3 regions of the Salinivibrio costicola subsp. alcaliphilus genome follow, and region 1 is predicted to be linked to each of the others. Evidence: predicted binding sites of a transcription regulator. Region 1 holds the regulator's gene; each other region holds the start of a gene.
What was found. The regulator CRP, encoded in region 1, controls carbon source genes, mostly activating them, when cyclic AMP is high. The targets are predictions, from matches to a motif close to TGTGANNNNNNTCACA.

Region 1 (2,277 bases):
AAAGGGGACTATACCTTTGAAGCGAAAAAGCTCAATGCCTGCCATTTCGAGCACCCCGATCCTTTGATGCCGAAAGTGTTTATCAGTGAATTGATGGTCGAGCAATGCTCGCCTGCGCTGCAAGCCATTGTTCATAAGCTGGTGACACAAGTCGATGCGTCGTCACTAACAGGGAGCGATTTTCTTCATCAGGGGCGGCTTTGGGACATCGATAGCGCCACCTATCAAGCGCTTGCTGAGGAGAGTGAATACGCGTCCTGGGTAGCCGCGCACGGTTATGGCGCGAATCATTTCACAGTGAGTGTCAATCAGTTAAAGGCGCATGATCATTGCCAATCGGTTAATCAAAAGCTGCGAGACAATGGCTTTGCAATTAACGAAGCGGGTGGGGAAGTAAAAGGGGACGCATCCGTTTATCTGGAGCAATCCTCCACCATGGCTGACCGTGTCCCTGTTGTTTTCCCTGATGGCACGCAAACCATTCCAGGTGGGTTTTATGAGTTTGCTAAGCGTTATGTGTTGCCCAACGGTGAGTTGTACCAGGGGTTTGTTGCCGCTTCAGCGGATAAAATTTTTGAGAGCACGCACTAACAAATAGTGGATATAACGAGGCCTAAACGGTTAAGGAAGAGTTCGCTCTTCCTTTTTTTTGTTTTAAAAAGAAAAACCGACGCCAGGGCGTCGGTTGGTGATACAGAGAGCGGCGCGATTAGCGTGTGCCGTATACCACGATGGTTTTACCATGGGCTGAAATAAGATTTTGCTCTTCCAGCATTTTAAGAATACGCCCCACGGTTTCACGTGAACAACCAACGATTTGGCCAATTTCTTGACGTGTGATCTTAATTTGCATGCCATCAGGGTGCGTCATGGCATCGGGTTGCTTCGCTAAATTCAACAAGGTTTGCGCAATACGGCCCGTGACGTCCAGGAAGGCAAGATCCCCCACTTTTTGGCTGGTCACTTGCAAACGGCGCGCCATTTGTGAGGACAAACGCATTAATATATCAGGGTTAACCTGGATCAGTTGGCGGAACTTTTTGAATGAGATTTCTGCCACTTCACAAGGAGACTTAGCCCGAACCCAAGCGGTACGCTCCTGATCATCTTCGAAAAGGCCTAGCTCACCGATAAAATCACCTTGGTTAAGATAAGACAGGATCATTTCCTTGCCTTCTTCATCTTTGATTAGAACGGCGACAGACCCTTTCACGATGTAATACAAGGTCTCCGCTTTTTCGCCTGCATGAATCAGCGTGCTTTTAGACGGATACTTGTGGATGTGACAATGTGAAAGGAACCACTCGAGTGTAGGGTCTGTTTGAGGTTTTCCTGGAACCATATAACTTATTTCCTCTGCATGTGTTGCCCGGCAACAACGTCCTATCTTTGTCTGAGGGGTAACCCACCAGATCTATGCACAGAATACGAAGTCTGGGCGCGGGCTACAAGCTCACTGTATGTTAACAAGAGTGTATCTTTTTTTGTTAGCAATTTCTTGATTTTGATCTAGGCCAACCGCCTAAAAACCTGGCAAAAACGTGGCTAAGATCACGGCTTGAGAAGTAATACACGATAGATGCGCTACGCCCTAGCCAATCTTGCCTTTTTCGATTAGCTGCTGAATCAATGGACGGATGATAAGTTCCATCGCAAAGCCCATCTTACCGCCTGGCACGACGAGTGTATTATGCCGTGACATAAAAGACCCCGTGATCATTTGCAGCAGATAAGGAAAGTCGACGTTTTTCATCCCTCGAAAGCGGATCACCACAAAGCTCTCATCCAACGAAGGAATGCCTTTGGCGTTCAGTGGGTTGGAGGTATCGACCGTCGGCACCCGTTGAAAGTTAATGTGAGTGCGTGAGAATTGCGGCGTAATATAATGCAAATAATCGTCCATCGACCGCACAATTGAGTCGGTGACCGCTTCGCGTGAGTGGCCCCTATCGCGGGTATCGCGGACAAATTTCTGAATCCACTCAAGGTTGACGATCGGGACCATACCAATCAATAGGTCGACATGTTGGGAGACATTGACCTCACCATCAACCACACCGCCGTGCAAGCCTTCGTAAAATAGTACGTTGGTATTGTCGGGTAAATCCTGCCATGGTGTGAAGGTCCCTGGCATTTGATTGTAGGGCACCGCTTCATCAAAGGTATGCAAGTAGCGGCGATATTTGCCTGTGCCGAGTTCACCGTACTCACGGAAAAACTGCTCTAATCGCGGAAAATCATTGGCGGTGGGGCCAAAGTAACTAATGTGCCGTCCTT
Region 2 (2,277 bases), on a different contig from region 1:
ATCAGGCCAACGACAGGATAAGGGCTTTCTTGGCTAAACTCAGTCGAGTTAGCGCCTTCCATGCCGGCGACATTACGTGCGTATTCAATCAACGCCACCTGCATACCAAGACAAATACCCAGATACGGCACATTGTTTTCACGTGCATATTGTGCCGCAAGGATCTTACCTTCAATGCCGCGGTCACCAAATCCACCAGGGACGAGAATCGCGTCCAAGTCCTTCAGCATTTCACTGCCGCGGGTTTCAAGATCTTGTGAATCCACGTACTTGATGTTGACGGTCAGGCGATTTTTCAACCCACCATGTTTTAACGCTTCATTGACGGACTTGTACGCATCCGGCAATTCAATGTACTTACCGACCATACCAATGGTGACTTCACCCATTGGGTTGGCTTCTTCGTAGCTCACTTGCTCCCATTCAGACAAGTCAGCTTCTACGGCTTCAATGCCAAAGCGCTTGCACACCAAATCGTCCAACCCTTGCGAACGGATCAACGATGGGATCTTGTAAATAGAGTCGACGTCTTTCATGGTGATCACCGCTTTTTCCGCCACATTACAGAACAGCGCAATCTTAGCGCGTTCATTGGCAGGAATTGGACGCTCACTACGGCATACCAGCACATCCGGCTGAATACCAATCGACAGAAGCTCTTTTACTGAGTGCTGGGTCGGCTTGGTTTTTACTTCGCCTGCCGCAGCCAAGTAAGGCACTAATGTCAGATGCATGAACATGGCATGTTCGCGGCCCACGTCTACCGTCAACTGACGAATCGCTTCCAAAAATGGTAATGATTCAATATCACCGACCGTTCCGCCGATCTCGACGATCACAATATCGTGACCTTCACCGCCTGCGACGATGCGATCTTTGATCGAGTTGGTAATATGTGGGATCACCTGAATGGTCGCCCCCAGGTAGTCTCCACGGCGCTCTTTGCGCAGTACATCCGCATAAACACGGCCAGAAGTAAAGTTATTACGCTTGGTCATTTTAGTGCGAATGAAGCGCTCATAGTGACCGAGATCAAGGTCGGTCTCTGCGCCGTCTTCCGTGACGAATACTTCTCCGTGCTGGGTAGGGCTCATTGTCCCTGGATCCACGTTAATATAAGGGTCGAGTTTCATGATGGTGACGTTAAGGCCACGCGCTTCAAGAATGGCTGCTAATGAGGCTGCAGCAATACCCTTACCGAGGGAGGATACAACACCGCCCGTAACAAAAATGTAGTTCGTCGTCATGCTAAACCTGAGAGTTGGATTTAGAGGAAATAAATGAAGTTCTGGACGGGATATTATGATACCAGACCCCACTGACTCCCACAATGTGAAAGCTACCACACACCCTGGTGTTTTTAATTGTCACAAATCAATTATGCCAATTACAGGATATTGCCTTACTCGTCTTTTTTAACCGCTTGCCACGCCGATTCTAGTTCATCCAGCTGACATTGTTGAATATTTTTTCCATTATCACGTAATTGGTTTTCAACGCCACGAAAGCGACGTTCAAATTTCTGATTGGCTGCGCGCAACGCCTGCTCAGCATCCGTGCCTAGGTGGCGCGCGACATTGACGACAGCAAACAAAAGATCGCCAACTTCGTCTTCCACACGGCTTGCGTCAACCGGTGTCTGTGCCAATTCATGTTCGACCTCTTCCAGCTCTTCTCGCACTTTCTCGATAACCGGCGCCACGGTTGGCCAATCAAACCCTGCCCTTGCACATCGTTTTTGTAGCTTGTGGGCGCGAGTTAACGCGGGCAACCCCTGAGTCACGCCATCTAATAGACTGCAGGATTGGGTTGAGGGCATTTTCTCTGCGCGCTCTTGCGCCTTAATATCTTCCCAATCAGGCGAGCTTAATGGCTTCCCGTCCGCATCTTTAGGACCGAATACGTGAGGGTGACGACGCGTGAGCTTATCGCACACTGCACTGACGACATCGTCAAAATCAAATCGATGTTGTTCGCGCCCTAATTGACTGTAGAACACAATTTGAAAAAGAAGGTCGCCCAACTCATCTTTTAGGTCCGACCAGTTTTTACGCTCGATGGCGTCAGCCACTTCGTGCGCCTCTTCTAAGGTATGAGGCACGATAGAGGCAAAGGTTTGTGCCTTGTCCCAGTCACAACCATGATTAGGGTCGCGTAAGGTCGCCATGATCGTCAGTAAGTTGTCAATTGACGCCATAAGAAGGTTCCTTCATGAAAAAAACGCCCTGTCGAAACAGGGCGAATGTATTAGCGGAGGCGTTTCGCTTCGACCACGTC
Region 3 (2,277 bases), on a different contig from region 1:
CGTTGGAGGAAAAACGCGGTTTCGGCGAGCGCCGGATCAGCCAGTTTGGCAGAAATGTCATTTTCTTTCAGACGCTCATTGATCAAATCATGGATCTTTCCCAATGCCTGATGGGCTTTTTTGCTCGCGGTTTTAAGCTGTTCACTGGGCGCAATCAGGGCTTCGGGCAGTTCACCGTCGGCAAAGCGATAACAACCGTCGTCGTTGAGCGACAGTTGACTGAGCATGTTTTTTGCCTCGCGTAACCCTGGGATCAGGGTTTGTATCGCCTCGAGTAAGCTATCAACAAAGCGGTGTGCGCGCGTCATATCCGCGGTATTTCCCAACTTGGTAGCGGCTTGGTTCAGCTTTTCTAGCCAACCGACCACGCCGAGCAAACTGGCACTGGCCGCTGAGAAGTCACGCGCCACCGTGGGAAGGTGGTGCGCCTCGTCAATCATATACAGGCACTGCTCTGGCTCGGGCAAGATCACCCCGCCGCCGAGTTCGAGATCGGCGAGCAGCAAGCTGTGATTGACCACCACCACATCGGCTTTATCCATTGCCTCGCGTGCTTTGGCAAAGGGGCAACCACGGTGAGCGGGCAGGCCAGCATGGCAGGTGTGTTTGTCAGAGGAGATCGCTTGCCATAGGTGATCGGCAATCGGTTTGGGCCAGCTGTCGCGGTCGCCATCCCATTTTCCTCGACTCAGGGCAACGTAAAGATCATTCAGCAACAATTGCTCGCTGCGCTTGGGTTTTTGAGCAAATAGCGCCCCTTGGATGCTCTCGGTCTCTGCCACTGCACTCAGCTTGTGTGCACAGCAATAGCGCTGCCGCCCCTTGGCCAAGATAAAATCAAACGGCTTGGGGCAGATACGATGAAAAAACGGGATATCTTTATCGGCGAGCTGCTCTTGCAACGCCACGGTTGCGGTCGACACCACCACTTTTTTATTGTTGTTAAGCGCAAACGGAATCGCGCCCATCAAATACGCCATTGATTTGCCCACCCCAGTGCCGGCCTCGGCCACCAGTAGCCGACGCTTGGGGTCATAATCACCCGCCAAGGTTTTGGCCAGCTCTGCCACTAAATAGTTTTGAGCTTTGCGCGGAATAAAGTGGGGAAGTTGGTCTTGTAGCGTCTGGTAGCACGCGCGAATGTCTGATTTTACGGCAGGGCTGAGCATCAACAGGTCCGAGTAGTAAAGGATAAGCCCCAGTATAACACGGGGAAAAAACGTGAAAACGATCGCGAAATGTAAGTTTTCCTTACAGATATGAGATCTTGGTCACGAATTTAATTTGAACCATTCGCTGCTATCTTGCTGATCTGCCGTTTGATTAACAAAAAGCCGTATTTAAGCTTTTGATTAGTTTTTTATTCTAAAGATTGGATAATAAAAGGCACTAATTAGAATTTTATCTTGCAATATTTTGTTGTTAACTTTCACAAAACCACAATGTGAATAAAAGTTAAACTGTGATCCTTGTTCATTGTTGTTTATTAACTTACTGTTTTATAAAGGATTTTTTCTAAAATGTAATGCGCTTCCAGCCAGTTGACAGAACCACAAATGTTCTGCACGATTAGCCACGAAGTTTCAGTGAACTGGCATTTTGTGCTTTGCAGCGCTTGTTGCACGTAACAGAGTGACAGTCACCATAAAACAGAGTTCCATGAAGGAACTCATAATGACTAAATAGAAAAGGCAGTGGATTAACCATGAAAAAGACTATTCTAGCAATGGCAGTACCAGCTCTGCTGGCTGCTGGCTCAGCATCAGCAAGCATCAACCTATATGACGCAGAAGGCGTTAAAGTCGACGCATCGGGTGCCGCTGAAGTTCAGTACATTCAAGAAATCGGTAACAACCGTGACGGTGCATGGAAGTTGGACGACGGTGACTTTGCAATTAATACTGAAGTTGCAGTATCAGATAAGCTTTCTGTTATCGGTGCAATGGCATTTGAATTTGAAATGAACGATGCCAACAGTAACTATGACAAAAAAGGTATTCCTACAGGAGAAAGTCGCTCGAACGTCGAAAATGACGAGCTTTACGTAGGTTTTAAAGGTGACTGGGGTCAGTTTACTGCCGGTCGTCAATATTTGCTGGATTCTGGCATCACTAAAGATTACGAGCTGTCAGCAAACAGCTTTGGTGCAGACTATGAGCAAGCTGCTCAAGTCGGTAAATACGTGTATGACAACGGTACTTTCTACGGTGCTGCAACCTACACTGATAAGAGCGATGGCATTGACGATGGCAGCCCAGAAGCGATCAACGCTGGTAA

Region 2: a site for CRP is predicted at 1,332-1,347, ahead of BZJ21_RS05700 (CTP synthase). Genes of this name have one in related genera too.
Region 3: a site for CRP is predicted at 1,261-1,276, ahead of dinG (ATP-dependent DNA helicase DinG). Genes of this name have one in related genera too.

The regions. Positions count from the first base shown of each region.
Region 1 is NZ_MUFR01000002.1:120,943-123,219, forward strand. It holds gene BZJ21_RS01255 (DUF1338 domain-containing protein) at 1-591, shown strand, start outside; gene crp (cAMP-activated global transcriptional regulator CRP) at 710-1,342, opposite strand; gene BZJ21_RS01265 (phosphoribulokinase) at 1,592-2,277, opposite strand, start outside.
Region 2 is NZ_MUFR01000012.1:16,550-18,826, forward strand. It holds gene BZJ21_RS05700 (CTP synthase) at 1-1,247, opposite strand, end outside; gene mazG (nucleoside triphosphate pyrophosphohydrolase) at 1,403-2,197, opposite strand; gene relA (GTP diphosphokinase) at 2,248-2,277, opposite strand, start outside.
Region 3 is NZ_MUFR01000001.1:98,708-100,984, reverse strand. It holds gene dinG (ATP-dependent DNA helicase DinG) at 1-1,169, opposite strand, end outside; gene BZJ21_RS00445 (porin) at 1,706-2,277, shown strand, end outside.